DNA from 2 places in the Streptomyces cinnamoneus genome. Region 1 is predicted to be linked to the other one. Evidence: riboswitches for the same ligand, from Rfam matches in the RefSeq annotation. Region 1 holds a riboswitch; the other holds the start of a gene.
What was found. Region 1 has a riboswitch for glycine ahead of gcvT (glycine cleavage system aminomethyltransferase GcvT). Riboswitches for the same ligand answer to the same signal wherever they lie in the genome.
Positions count from the first base shown of each region.

Region 2: it holds a riboswitch for glycine, as region 1 does, so the genes downstream of both, gcvP (aminomethyl-transferring glycine dehydrogenase) here and gcvT (glycine cleavage system aminomethyltransferase GcvT) in region 1, are expected to answer to the same signal.

Region 1 covers NZ_PKFQ01000001.1:4,928,899-4,936,201, forward strand. The annotation lists gene CYQ11_RS22185 (L-serine ammonia-lyase) at 1-1,064, opposite strand, end outside; gene glyA (serine hydroxymethyltransferase) at 1,193-2,455, opposite strand; gene gcvH (glycine cleavage system protein GcvH) at 2,498-2,875, opposite strand; gene gcvT (glycine cleavage system aminomethyltransferase GcvT) at 2,963-4,081, opposite strand; glycine riboswitch at 4,242-4,339, opposite strand; gene CYQ11_RS22205 (AAA family ATPase) at 4,514-5,170, shown strand; gene CYQ11_RS22210 (enhanced serine sensitivity protein SseB) at 5,300-6,103, shown strand; gene CYQ11_RS22215 (enhanced serine sensitivity protein SseB C-terminal domain-containing protein) at 6,219-7,010, shown strand.
Region 2 covers NZ_PKFQ01000001.1:1,081,613-1,088,915, forward strand. The annotation lists gene CYQ11_RS04210 (hypothetical protein) at 1-319, shown strand, start outside; gene CYQ11_RS04215 (DUF5999 family protein) at 627-833, shown strand; gene gcvP (aminomethyl-transferring glycine dehydrogenase) at 932-3,817, opposite strand; glycine riboswitch at 4,007-4,116, opposite strand; partial or broken gene CYQ11_RS30160 (PRC-barrel domain-containing protein) at 4,298-4,609, shown strand; gene CYQ11_RS04230 (DNA polymerase IV) at 4,591-6,090, opposite strand; gene CYQ11_RS04235 (MerR family transcriptional regulator) at 6,199-6,849, opposite strand; gene CYQ11_RS04240 (bifunctional nuclease family protein) at 7,089-7,303, opposite strand, start outside.

The DNA of each region.
Region 1 (7,303 bases):
ATCGAGCAGGCCGAGCCGACCTCGCCCTGGCAGCCGACCTCGGCGCCGGAGATCGAGGCGTTCTCCTTGAAGAGCATGCCGATCGCGCCCGCGGCGAGGAGGAAGCGGACGATGCCCTCCTCGTCCGCGCCCGGGACGAAGTTCATGTAGTAGTGCAGGACGGCGGGGATGATGCCCGCGGCGCCGTTGGTGGGGGCGGTGACGACCCGGCCGCCGGCCGCGTTCTCCTCGTTGACGGCCATGGCGTAGATCGTGATCCACTCCATCGCGCGGGCCTGCGCGTCGCCCTCGGCGCGGAGCTGGCGGGCGGAGTTCGCGGCGCGACGGCGGACCTTCAGGCCGCCGGGGAGGATGCCCTCGCGGGACATGCCGCGCGTGACGCACGCCTGCATGACGCGCCAGATCTCCAGCAGGCCCTCGCGGATCTCCGTCTCCGTGCGCCAGGCCTTCTCGTTCTCCATCATCATCGCGGAGATCGACAGGCCGGACTCGCGGGCCATGCGCAGCAGCTCGTCGCCCGTGCGGAAGGGGTACTTCAGAACGGTGTCGTCCAGGACGATCCGGTCCGCGCCGACGGCGTCCTCGTCGACGACGAAGCCGCCGCCGACCGAGTAGTAGGTCTTCTCCAGGAGCGGGGCGCCGGCCTCGTCGTAGGCGAAGAGGGTCATGCCGTTGGCGTGGTACGGCAGGGAACGGCGTCGGTGCAGGATCAGCTGGGTCGAGTCGTCGAAGTCGATCTCGTGGGCGGAGCCGATCTCGGCGCCGAGCAGCCGCAGCCGCTTGGTGGTGCGGATGCGCTCCACCTCGTCGTCGGCGACCTCGACGTCGACGGTGCGGGGCGAGTGGCCCTCCAGGCCCAGCAGCACGGCCTTCGGCGTGCCGTGGCCGTGGCCGGTGGCGCCCAGCGAGCCGAAGAGCTCGGCGCGCACGGAGGCGGTGTGGGCCAGCAGGCCCTCGTTCTTGAGCCGGCCCACGAACATGCGGGCGGCGCGCATCGGGCCGACCGTGTGGGAGCTGGACGGGCCTATGCCGATCGAGAAGAGATCGAAAACGGAGATGGCCACGGTGGCTGCTCCCTACTTGTCGGTATTACGGGTCTTACGGGGGGTGCTCTGACGCGGTACGGGGCGCCCGGCTCACCTTCCAGTGTGCAGGGCGCCCCGTACCGCGGGATGAATCCGGTGCTGCGGTGCTACTTCAGACCGGGGTACAGCGGGTGCTTCGCCGCCAGGGCGGTGACGCGGCCGCGCAGCGCCTCGGCGTCGAAGCCCGGCTTGAGGGCCTCGGCGATGATGTCGGCGACCTCGCGGAAGTCCTCCGTCTGGAAGCCCCGCGTCGCCAGCGCCGGCGTGCCGATCCGCAGACCCGAGGTGATCATCGGGGGCCGCGGGTCGTTGGGGATGGCGTTGCGGTTGACCGTGATCCCGACCTCGTGGAGGCGGTCCTCGGCCTGCTGGCCGTCCAGCTCGGAGTTGCGCAGGTCCACGAGGACCAGGTGCACGTCCGTGCCGCCGGAGAGGACGGAGACGCCCGCCTCGGCCACGTCCGGCTGCACCAGGCGCTCGGCCAGGATCTTCGCGCCCTCCAGCGTACGCTGCTGGCGCTCCTTGAACTCCTCGCTCGCCGCGACCTTGAAGCTGACGGCCTTGGCGGCGATCACGTGCTCCAGCGGGCCACCCTGCTGACCGGGGAAGACGGCGGAGTTGATCTTCTTGGCCAGGTCGGCGGTGGAGAGGATCACACCGCCGCGCGGACCGCCCAGGGTCTTGTGCGTGGTGGTGGTGACGACGTGCGCGTGCGGCACCGGGGAGGGGTGCAGCCCGGCGGCGACCAGGCCCGCGAAGTGGGCCATGTCGACCATCAGGTACGCGCCGACCTCGTCGGCGATCCGGCGGAAGGCCGCGAAGTCCAGCTGGCGCGGGTAGGCGGACCAGCCGGCCACGATCAGCTTCGGGCGGTGCTCCTTGGCGAGGCGCTCGACCTCCTCCATGTCCACCCGGTTGGTCTGCTCGTCGACGTGGTAGGCGACCACGTTGTAGAGCTTGCCCGAGAAGTTGATCTTCATGCCGTGGGTCAGGTGCCCGCCGTGCGCGAGGTTCAGGCCCAGGATGGTGTCGCCCGGGTTGAGCAGGGCGAACATGGCGGCGGCGTTGGCCTGCGCGCCGGAGTGCGGCTGGACGTTCGCGGCCTCGGCGCCGAAGAGCGCCTTGATGCGGTCGATCGCGATCTGCTCGACGACGTCGACGTGCTCGCAGCCGCCGTAGTAGCGGCGGCCCGGGTAGCCCTCGGCGTACTTGTTGGTGAGGACCGAGCCCTGGGCCTCCATGACGGCGACCGGAGCGAAGTTCTCCGACGCGATCATCTCGAGGGTGGACTGCTGGCGGTGGAGTTCGGCGTCGACGGCGGCGGCGACGTCGGGGTCGAGCTCATGGAGGGAGCTGTTCAGAAGCGACATGAGTTCTTCCTGGACTTCCTGACGGGAGGGAAGCGGGCGGGGTCAGCCGGCGAAGGCGGTGTACTCGTCGGCGGTCAGCAGCTCCGCCGGCTCGTCCGTGATCTTCACCTTGAACAGCCAGCCGCCCTCGAAGGGGGCGGTGTTCACCAGCGCCGGGTCGTCCACGACGTCCTGGTTGGCCTCGACGACCTCGCCGGTCACCGGGGCGTACAGGTCGCTGACCGACTTGGTGGACTCCAGCTCGCCACAGGTCTCGCCCGCGGTGACCGTGTCACCGACGGCCGGGAGCTGGGCGTAGACGACGTCACCGAGCGCGTTCGCCGCGAACTCGGTGATGCCGACCGTCGCCACACCGTTCTCGTCGGTGGCCGACAGCCACTCGTGCTCCTTGGTGTAGCGCAGCTGCTGGGGGTTGCTCATGGCTAGATTCTCCTGTACGCGCGAGGGTGCTTGTGCAACGGGTCTTGACAGGTGGGATGAGGGGGACTCAGTGATCCTGTCGGTGGATCAGCGTTCCCGCTTGTAGAAGGGCAGCGCGACGACCTCGTACGGCTCGTGGGTGCCGCGGATGTCCACGCATACCCCTTCCGTCCCCGCCGTGGCGTGCGCCGCGTCGACGTAGGCGATCGCGATCGGCTTACCGAGTGTGGGGGAGGGGGCGCCGGAGGTGACCTCGCCCACGACCGTTCCGTCGGCGGTCACCACGGGGTAGCCGGCGCGCGGCACCCGGCGGCCGGCCGCGATCAGCCCGACGAGCTTGCGCGGCGGGGCGCTCGCGGCCCGCTCGGCCGCGGCCGTCAGTGCCTCGCGGCCGACGAAGTCGCCCGCCTTGTCGAACTTCACGACCCGGCCCAGACCCGCGTCGAACGGCGTGGTGGCCGTGGTCAGCTCGTGCCCGTACAGCGGCATGCCCGCCTCCAGGCGCAGCGTGTCGCGGCAGGAGAGCCCGCAGGGGACGAGACCGGCGTCGGCGCCCGCCTCGGTCAGCGCCTGCCACAGCTTCTCCGCGTCCGAGGGCGCGACAAAGAGCTCGAAGCCGTCCTCGCCGGTGTAGCCGGTGCGGGCGATCAGCGCGGACACGCCGGCGACGGTGCCCGGCAGGCCCGCGTAGTACTTCAGGCCGTCCAGGTCGGCGTCCGTGACGGACTTCAGGATGCCGGGGGAGGCCGGGCCCTGCACGGCGATCAGCGCGTAGTTCTCGCGGTCGTCCCGGACCACCGCGTCGAAGCCCGCCGCGCGCTCGGTGAGCGCGTCCAGCACCACCTGGGCGTTGGAGGCGTTGGCCACGACCATGTACTCCTGCTCGCCGAGGCGGTAGACGATCAGGTCGTCCAGGATGCCGCCGCCGGCCTCGCAGATCATGGTGTAGCGGGCGCGGCCGACGGCCAGCGCGGACAGGTCGCCCACGAGGGCGTGGTCGAGCGCCCGGCCGGCCCCGGGGCCCGTCAGGGTGATCTCGCCCATGTGGGACAGGTCGAACAGGCCCGCGCGGGTGCGCACCGCGAGGTGTTCGTCGCGCTCGCTGCCGTAGCGCAGGGGCATGTCCCAGCCCGCGAAGTCGGTCATGGTGGCGCCCAGCGCGCGGTGCGTGGCGTCGAGGGCGGTACGGCGGGGGGCTTCGGTCATGGTCAGGCTCCCGGGCAATGAGTCGCGGAGGACTACCTGGACAGGCGGCCTCCCCATCTGTCATCGGAACCTGAGAGGTTCACCGGGAGTCCTCGACGGTGACGAGGGCCCGGCTTGCACCTTGGGTGGGACCGCACGGCGGTCCGCTTTTCAGATCTGCCTCACCCGCGCGGTACGGGGCCTGAGAGATTCAAGGGAGGAACTTGCTCCTTCGGCGCCCTGCGCACGACGGCGCCGGGACTCTCCCGCGCGGATTCGAGCGGCCGGTATGCAGTTGGTCGTGCGGTGCCAATGCCGTTGGCGCGGACATCATTGCACGTACGGGCGTGCGACGGACCGCCCACCGCCCCATCAATTGGATTACCTTTCCTTTACGTCTCGTGGGTAAGGGGCAGTGGACGGACGGGGGAGTGAGGCGATCAGGTGGGTACGGTGCCTACAGACGTGGAGGGGCAGGCGGCGGACCCATGGCGGGGCCCGGCCGGGCCCGCGGCACCCGGGCGCGTGATCGACCTCCGGGGCGAGCGGGCGGCGCCGGTGGAGCTGCGGTACGCCCTCGGCGACCTGCTGGTCGTCTCGGGCCTGCCCGGCAGCGGCAAGTCCACGCTGATCCGCCGGGCGGTGGCCGCCCTGGACGGCCGGGGCACCCCGATCGTGTGCGTCGACTCCCAGGACTCCCGCGACCGCTTCGAGCGCCGCACGCCCCCGTGGCTGCCGTACGGCCTCTACCGCCCGCTGGTCCGCCTCGTCCACTTCGCGGCCCTGCGCCGGGCGCTGCGCTCGGGCGCCAGCGTCGTCGTCCACGACTGCGGGCAGCGCGGCTGGGTCCGCCGCTGGCTCGTGCGCGACGCGCGGCGCCGGGGCGCCGCGGTGCACGTCCTGCTCCTCGCGGTGGACGCGGGCACGGCGCTCGCCGGGCAGGCGGCGCGCGGCCGGACCGTCCCGCCGCGGGTCTTCGCGCGCCACCGCCGGGCGATGGGCGCGCTCGTCGGACGGGTGACGGCCGGGCGTGTCCCGCCGGGGGTCAGCTCGGCCGCCCTGCTCGACCGCGCCTCGGCGCGGGCGGTGCGGGTGATCGCCTTCGGGTAGGCCCGGCTCCCCGGTCCGCCGCCGGGCGGCGGGTCCGCGGGAGGGATCCGACGGGGCCCACCCCCGACAACGCGCGTGCGCAGCCGTTAAGGTGCGGGTGCGGCTTTGACGAGACGGCGGTTGGACGAGATGAGCATCCCCGAGCACCCAGGGCACTACGGCGCACCCCAGGCCACGGACGTGGCGGCCCCCACCCTTCCGTCCACGTGGCCCGCCAACGAACTCGAAGGCGTGCTCGCGGCCTCCCTGGGCGTCCCCGGCGCCGGAGCCCGCATCGTCGAGGTCCTCGGCCGCAGCAGCCTGTGGATCCCGCTGCCGGCCGGCGGCGGCCCCGACAGCCCTGACCTCGACCTGCCCACCGTCGAGCTGGACGGCGCCGCGTACGTACCGGTGTTCAGCTCCGAGGCGGAGTTCCTGCGCGTCGTGGGCGACCGGATGCCCTTCGCCGTCGCCCCCGCCGTCGAGTTCGCCCGCGGCCTGCCCCCGCAGGTGGGCATCGCGGTCAACCCGGACGGAACGGTCGCCGTGCCGCTGCCGCCGCCCGCTGTGGCCGAGCTGTGCCGCGCCGGCCGCACGGCCCTGGACGGGGACGCGACGGGCGGCCGGGTGCGGCTCTTCGAGCCGGACTGGCAGCAGGAGCCGACCGCCTTCCTGGCCGCCGCCGGCCTGGAGTTCGCGGCCCTGCCCGGCGTCCGCACCGGGCGCCGCGCGCTCGCCAGCGTGGAGGGCGCCGATCCGGCGCTGTTCGTCGGCGTGGAGCTGGACCTGCCCGATCCGGCCGCCCGGACCGCCGCCGTGGAGGCCGTCGGCCGGGCGCTGGGCGCGGTGCCCGTGCCCTGGCCCGTCCAACTGGTCTTCCTCGACGTCGCGCAGGACCCCGTCGGTGACTGGATCCGCGACCGGGTGCGGCCGTTCTACGACCGTGACCTGTGACTGCCCCGGTGCCCGCCGCCGCGGGCTCGTAAGCTGGTTGGATGACCGTACGGGGTGAGCGGGCCCGCCCCGGTGCGGACGACGTCGAGACGGCCGAGAGAAAAGGCGGACCCAGGTGAGCGCGGGCGCGGAGAGCGGCCTGGAGCAAGTGCTGCGCCAAGTGGCGCCCGGCCGGTACGACAGCTACGAGGCGCTGCTGCGCGCCCTGGCCGAGGGCCGGGTCTGGATGCTGCTGTGGCACGGTCAGGCGGGCTCCCCCGATGCCCAGTACGGGAACATGGAGGTCGACGGGCTGGGCTACGCCCCCTGTGTGACCTCCGCCCAGGAGCTGGCCGCCAGCGGCTGGAACCGCGCCCACGAGGTGGTTTCCGGTCGTTCCGTCGCCGCCTCGCTCTACCCGGACCGCTGGGGCCTGTGGCTCAACCCGCACGCGCCCGGCGGCGGCGTCGGCATCCCCTGGCTCGACCTGCGCCGCATCACCGCCGGCCTGGACCGGCTGCCCGCCGGGCCGCTGCGCCTGAGCGAACCGGCCGTGGACATTCCGCAGTTCTACGCCCTCCTCGGGCAGAACGCCCACCGCACGTCCGTGGTCCGGTCGTTGCGCCGGGCCTGGGTGCAGCCCACGCTGGGCAGCCCCTACCTGGCGGTCGGGCTCGACCTGTACGACACCTCCCCGGCGGCCGTGGAAGCCGTGCGGCTGATGATGCAGCAGTCGGTCGGTGTGGTGCCGGAGGGGCTGCCGGTGTCCACGGTCTCGATGGCCGACGAGTACGACCCCGTGGCGATGTGGATGCGGGCCAACGCGCGTCCGTTCTTCGACCGCGACGCCTACGGCGGCTCCGCGCCCGCGCCGACCGGGGGCTACGGCTATCCGCCCCAGCAGGGCTGGCAGGCCGGGGCGTACTGAGCCGGGCATACCTTCCCACCGGCCACCGGTCCGTTCACGGATCGCGACTGTCCGTATAACGGAATCCCTCTCCGTACATCACGGTTGCGCATACATTGCCGGTGGGGTCTGGCGGGTGATCGCGGAGGCGATGAAGACTCCCGCCCACAAGGACTCTCGGTCCTGTGTACGGCCAGCTCCACGTGTACGACATCCCTGCTCCACGTGTACGAATGCCCCGCCTGCACAATCCGCAACACCCGCTCCGTGTGCACTTCCCGCACCACGCACGACGCACCACTCCACGCACCAAG
Region 2 (7,303 bases), 3.8 Mb from region 1:
CGGCTGGGCGTTCTCCCACTTCTTCGAGGGGCCGTACCTGGTCTCCACGGAGCTGGCCCTGCGTCAGGCCGAGGCGCTGACCACCCCTTACCAGCCACGCCTGTTGTCCGTCCCCGAGCTGTACATGCTCACCCTCTGGCTGCACGCGGACATCACGGCCGGCGCCTCGTCGGAGCTGTTCGCCCCCGGCGACCTGCTGGTGCCGCTCGCCCCCGCACCGCCGGGGATCGCCGCGCACCGCCCGCACCGCGTCACCGACCTGCTGCCCGTGCTCACCCTCCGGCTCGCCCCCGCACCGCCGCTCAAGGCGTCGGCCTGACGAAGCCGGACGCCACAGCGCCCCGCCCTCCCCGGACCGGGAGCCGCGGGGCGCTCGGCTGTCCACCCTCACTCCCCCGGGCTAGCCCGCTCAGGCCATGCCCAACCACCCGAAGAGACCGGCTCGTTGGAAGCAACCGCCCGCACGGGTGACGCGTCATCCTCCTGTGAGGAGCGTCACCAGGAAATGCCTGCGGAATGACGTCCGTGGGGCAACACTGGGACGGAAGACACTCACAACGGGGGGCGGCATGACCACCGCATCGAGCCGCAGGACAGCGACCGCATCAGAGCGAAAGATCCCTTCCATGTGCCAGCACCAGCCCATGTGCCCGTCAGCCGAATCCGCCGACCGGGAGGCCGCCCATCTGGTGGCCACCTACCCGGAGCAGGGGTGGAGCCTGCTGTGCAACGGCGTCCTCTGCTTCGAGGACACCGGTGAGCTGCTGCCGGACGGGCAGATCATCGCCCCGCACCGGGCGCTCGGCACCGACCACGTGGTGACGGCTGCCTAGCGCAGCCTCTACCCACCGCGCCCGCACATGACACATCACCGAACGTAGAGGGGCCGGCCCGGCGAGAACGCCGCACCGGCCCCGTCCCGTGTGAGGGATCAGCCCTCGTACTCCTCCAGCGGCGGGCAGGAGCAGACGAGGTTGCGGTCACCGAAGGCGCCGTCGACACGGCGCACCGGCGGCCAGTACTTGTCGGCCGCCGACACCCCGGCCGGGAAGACGGCCTCTTCACGGGTGTAGGGGTGCTCCCACGCACCGGCGACCGAGGCCGCGGTGTGCGGGGCGTTGCGCAGCGGGTTGTCGTCCTTGTCCCACTCGCCCGAGCCGACCTTCTCGATCTCGGCGCGAATGGCGATCATGGCCTCGCAGAAACGATCCAGCTCCGCGAGGTCCTCGCTCTCGGTCGGCTCGATCATCAGCGTGCCGGCGACGGGGAACGACATGGTGGGCGCGTGGAACCCGTAGTCGATGAGCCGCTTGGCGACGTCGTCCACGCTCACCCCGGTCGCCTTGGTCAGCGGCCGCAGGTCCACGATGCACTCGTGCGCCACCAGCCCGTTGGGGCCGGTGTAGAGCACCGGGTAGTGCGGCTCCAGGCGCTTGGCGATGTAGTTGGCGCCGAGCACCGCGACCTGGGTGGCCCGCTTGAGCCCCTCGCCGCCCATCAGCCGGACGTACGCCCAGGAGATCGGCAGGATGCCCGCGGAGCCCCAGGGCGCGGCCGAGATCGGGCCCACGCCCGTCGCCGGGCCCGCGCCGGGCTGGAGCGGGTGGTTGGGCAGGTACGGGGCGAGGTGCGCGCGGACGGCGACCGGACCGACGCCGGGGCCGCCGCCGCCGTGCGGGATGCAGAAGGTCTTGTGCAGGTTCAGGTGCGAGACGTCGCCGCCGAACTTGCCGGGCCTGGCCACGCCGACCAGCGCGTTGAGGTTGGCGCCGTCCACGTAGACCTGGCCGCCCGCCTCGTGCACCGCCGCGCAGATGTCGGCGACGTGCTCCTCGAAGACGCCGTGCGTCGACGGGTAGGTGATCATCAGCACGGACAGCTCGTCGCGGTACTGCTCGATCTTGGCGCGCAGGTCCTCGACGTCGACCTCGCCGTCGTCGGCCGTCTTCACCACGACGACCTTCATGCCGGCCATGACCGCGCTGGCCGCGTTGGTGCCGTGGGCCGACGAGGGGATGAGGCAGACGGTGCGCTGCTCGTCGCCGTTGGCGCGGTGGTAGGCACGGACGGCCAGCAGGCCGGCCAGCTCGCCCTGCGAACCGGCGTTGGGCTGCAAGGACACCTCGTCGTAGCCGGTGACCTCCGCGAGCCGCTCCGCGAGCTCGGTGATGAGCGTCAGATAGCCCTCGGCCTGGTCGGCCGGCGCGAACGGGTGCAGGGCCCCGAACTCGGGCCAGGTGACCGGCTCCATCTCGGTGGTGGCGTTCAGCTTCATCGTGCAGGAGCCGAGCGGGATCATGCCCCGGTCGAGGGCGTAGTCGCGGTCGGCGAGGCGCCGGAGGTACCGCAGCATCGCGGTCTCGGAGCGGTGCTGGTGGAAGACCGGGTGGGTGAGGTAGTCGTCGCTGCGCAGCAGGCCCTCGGGCAGCGCATCGGCCGCCGACGCGTCGAGCGCCTCGACGTCGGCCTCGACGCCGAACGCCGACCAGACCGACGCCAGGTGGGCGCGGGTGGTGGTCTCGTCGCAGGAGATGCCGACGTGGTCGGCGTCGGTCAGGCGCAGGTTGACGCCGTCCTCGCGGGCGGCCGCGACGACCTCGGCGGCCCGGCCGGGCACGCGTGCGGTGACGGTGTCGAAGTAGGCGTCGTGCACGATCTCGACACCGCCCGCGCGCAGGCCCTCGGCGAGCAGGGTGGCGTAACGGTGGGTGCGGCGCGCGATCCCGGCCAGACCGTCGGGGCCGTGGTAGACGGCGTACATGCCGGCCATGACGGCGAGCAGCACCTGGGCCGTACAGATGTTGCTGGTGGCCTTCTCGCGGCGGATGTGCTGCTCGCGGGTCTGCAGGGCCAGGCGGTAGGCCTTGTCGCCGTCGGCGTCGACGGAGACGCCGACCAGACGGCCGGGCAGGCTGCGGGCGAACTTCTCGCGCACGGCCATGTAGCCGGCGTGGGGGCCGCCGAAGCCCATGGGCACGCCGAAGCGCTGGGTGGTGCCGACCGCGATGTCCGCGCCCAGCTCGCCGGGCGGGGTGAGCAGCGTCAGCGCGAGGAGGTCGGCGGCGACGGTGACGACCGCCCCCAGCTCGTGCGCACGCTCGATGACCGGGCGCAGGTCGCGCACGGCCCCGGAGGCGCCGGGGTACTGGAGCAGCACGCCGAAGACGCCGCGGTCCGCGACCTCGTCGGGGATGCCCGCGGAGAGGTCGGCGACGACGACCTCGACGCCGGTGGGCTCGGCGCGCGTCTCGATGACGGCGACGGTCTGCGGCAGGGCGTCGGCGTCGACGAGGAAGACCCCGTCCTTGACCTTGCCGACGCGTCGGGACAGCGCCATGGCCTCGGCCGCGGCGGTGCCCTCGTCGAGCAGCGAGGCGCCCGAGGTGGGCAGCCCGGTCAGGTCGGCGACGACGGTCTGGAAGTTGAGGAGCGCCTCGAGGCGGCCCTGGGAGATCTCGGGCTGGTACGGCGTGTAGGCCGTGTACCAGGCGGGGTTCTCCATGACGTTGCGCAGGATGACCGGCGGGGTGAACGTGCCGTGGTAGCCGAGCCCGATCATGGGGGTGAGGACCTGGTTGCGGTCCGCGAGGGCGCGCAGCTCGGCGAGGACCTCGGCCTCGGTGCGGGCGTCGGGCAGCTGGAGCGCCTCGGCGCTCTTGATGACGTCCGGCACGGCGGCGGCGGTGAGGTCGTCGAGCGAGCCGAAGCCGACCTGGGCGAGCATCTTGGCCCTGGCTTCGCCATCGGGTCCTATGTGGCGGTCCTCGAAGGGCGTGCCACGCTCCAGGTCGGAGAGGGAGCTGCGGTGGGCTGTCATCTGCGGAGGCCTCCTGGTCGTTACGACCTGCGAGGGGTACCACGGCGCGGGTACCCGGACGGCCTCCCCCTCTGTCATCTCAACCTGAGAGCTTCACCGGGCCATGCGTCTGACCCGGCTTTCACCGTCGGTGAGGAGGAGCGCTCGGCGTGGTGCCTGACCGGGGCCCGTCCTGCTTTCCAGAGTGACCTCGTCCGTGCGGTACCGGGTGCCTGAGAGATTCCGGGGAGGATTTGCTCCTTCGGCGCCTCCACGCCGCCCTGCGGGGGCTTCGAGGAGGACTCTCCCGCACGGGGTCTGCGGCCAATCGCCAGCCTACCAGCGCGGCTTTCCGGGCGGATCTCCCGAGTGGCCGGTTCCTGCTTTGTGCCTTTTCGTGGTTGTCATGAGGGCCCCCGGGGTGCCGCCGGGGCTTCGCGGCGGGTGTGTCCCCGGTGCCGGGCCGGGCAGGCGCGACGTGTGCGACGCAAAGGAGGAACCGTGCAGACCGACATCGATCCCCGGAGCCTGATCGGGCGCAAGGCCTTCGACCGGGACGGCGCCAAGATCGGCACGGTGGACGAGGTGTACCTCGACGACGCGACCGGGGAGCCGGAGTGGGCGGCCGTGCGCACGGGCTTCTTCGGCCGGGACGCCTTCGTCCCGCTGGAGCCGAGCCGGGTCGAGGACGAGGGTCTGCGCGTCCCCTACGAACGGGCGCTGATCAAGGAGGCGCCGGGCTTCGGGGTGGGCCGCCACCTCTCACCGGCGCAGGAGCTCCAGCTCTACCACCACTACGGTCTTCGTCTGCCGGGGTCCACCGGATCCGGGGACGGCGAGCCCTCCGGCGAGGGCACGGGGTCCGCTCCCGGGGCCGGCTCCGGCGCGGGCCCGGGCTCCCCGGGCTCCCCGGGCTGAGCCTCCCCGGACCGCTCCCGCCCGGGCCCGGCGGGCGGCCGCACCAGCGGAAGCGGCTCGCCCGGCTCCAGCGCCGGGTCGTCGACGGCGAAGGTCCGCACCCGCCCCGGCGGCGACCAGGGCTGTTCGAAGCGGACGGTGACCCTGCCGACGCCGCTGCCCTGGACCCACCCCGTGCCGTGCTCGGCGTGCCGCACGTCCAGGCCCGGCAGCCAGCGCCGCGGCCGCGGGGCCGTGTCGGTCCCCTCGGCCGGCTCTTCGCTCTCCTTCGGCCCGGCGGCCTCCGCCGCCTGTGTCGCCTCGCTCGCGGCCTGGGCGAACAGGTCCTCCTGGGTGTAGTCGGCGAGCCCCGAGACGCCGACGCCCAGCAGCCGCACGCCCGCCGTGGTGTCCACCCCGTCGAGCAGCCGGGCGGCGGCCTCGCGCACCACCGTGGGGTCGTCGGTCGGGCCGCGCAGCGTCTCCGAGCGGGTCAGCGTCGAGAAGTCGTAGCGCCGCACCTTGATGACGACCGTGCGCCCGGAACGGCCGGCCTCGCGCAGCCGCCGCACGCACCGGTCGGCGAGGCGGGCGAGTTCCAGCTGCACCCGCAGCCGGTCGGTGAGGTCCTCCTCGAAGGTGTCCTCCACGGACACGGACTTGGCGTCGCGCTCGGCGACGACGGGACGGTCGTCCCGCCCGGTGGCCAGGGCGTAGAGGCCGGCGCCGTGGGCCCTGCCGAGCAGTCGGACCAGCTCGTCCTCCCCCGCCTCCGCCGTGTCGGCGACGGTGAGGATGCCGGCCCGCCGCAACGTTTCAGCGGTCGCGGGGCCGACTCCCGGGATGGCCCGCGCGGGCATCGGGCCGAGGACCTCCAGCTCGGTGCCCGGCTCGATGACCACGAGCCCGTCGGGCTTGGCCTGCTCGGAGGCGATCTTCGCGAGCATCTTGGATCCGGCCAGTCCCACGGATCCGGTGAGTCCGGTGGCCGTGCGGATGTCGCGCCGCAGCCGCTCCCCCACCGCCCGCGCGGCCTCCGTCGACGGCTCCACGCCCCCGGCTTCGAGGTCCACGAACGCCTCGTCGAGGCTCAGCGGCTCGACCAGCGGGGACAGCTCGCCCAGCAGCCCCATGACGGCGTCGCTCACCTGCCGGTAGAGGCTGAACCGCGGGGTGAGGTAAGCCGCGTTGGGACACAGCCGGCGGGCCTGGGCCGTGGCCATGGCCGAGTGGACGCCGAAGACGCGCGCCTCGTACGACGCGGTCGCGACCACGCCGCGCGGGCCGATCCCGCCGACCACCACGGGCTTTCCGCGCAGGCTGGGCTTGGCCGCCTGCTCCGCCGAAGCGTAGAAAGCGTCCATGTCCAGATGCAGGATCGTCGGCGCACCTCTCACACGTCAGATGCTGCCGCATGCCACTGACAACGGCGTCGCCCCGGGGGGACGGCGCCGTGGCCGGTGGGAGCGCCCCGCCGCGCGTCCAGCGGCGGCGGGGCGGGTTCCTCAGACCGCCCGGTTGCGGCGGCGTGCCAGCTCGTCCGCGGGGTTGTGGCCGATGAGCGTCTCGCCGGTGTCCACCCGCTCGCCGTGCAGCTGCGCCAGCGCGCTCTCCACGTCGCGCCAGACGACGCCCACGGCGATGCCGAAGACGCCCTGACCGCCCTGGAGCAGATCGACGACCTCGTCGGGCGAGGTGCACTCGTACACCGTCGCGCCGTCGCTCATCAGCGTCATCCGGTCCAGATCGTCCATGCCGCGCGTGCGCAGGTGCTGCACGGCGGTGCGGATGTTCTGGAGGGAGACCCCTGTGTCCAGCAGCCGCTTCACGATCTTGAGGACGACCACGTCCCGGAAGCTGTAGAGCCGCTGGCTGCCGGAGCCGTACGCCGGCCGCACACTGGGCTCCACGAGCCCGGTACGCGCCCAGTAGTCGAGCTGCCGGTAGGTGATGCCCGCCGCGGCGCATGCCGTCGGCCCCCGATAGCCGATGCCGTCCGGACCTCGGGATCCGTCGGAACCGCTGGAATCCCCGGCGTCCCGCCCCCGCTGAGTCGCCACCGCCGCAGTGGCGGAATAGCGGGGCACTGGTTCGACCGTTCCCCCATGCAGCGGATACGGACCGCCGACCGCCGTACCGTCGCCCGTGCTTCTCACGCCGACCTCCGTCCTTGACCTGCCTTCTCGACGGTAGGCAGTCACTCGGGGTGCGTCAACGATCGCCACACTCGGCACGCCGAGTGATAATCACCCTGAGAGTGGTTTCACGTGTCCGCGTGGCGGGAAAGGCTACTCGAATGCGCCGTGGCGATCCGATGTGCGCCTCGTCGGGCGTCGTCGACCGCCCTTCTCCCGCCGACCGCCGGACCCGCCGGCTGTTCGAGGCCCGGCCGGCCTTATTGGTTGCTGCTGCCGAAGTCCTCGGGCGAGATCTGGTCGAGGAACTCGCGGAACTTCTCCACCTCGTCCTCCTGCTCGTCCGGAATGGCGATGCCCGCGTCGTCCAGCACCCCGTCACTGCCGTAGATCGGCGTGCCGGTGCGCAGTGCAAGCGCTATGGCGTCGGAGGGCCTCGCGCTGACCTCCACGCCACTGGCGAAGACGAGCTCCG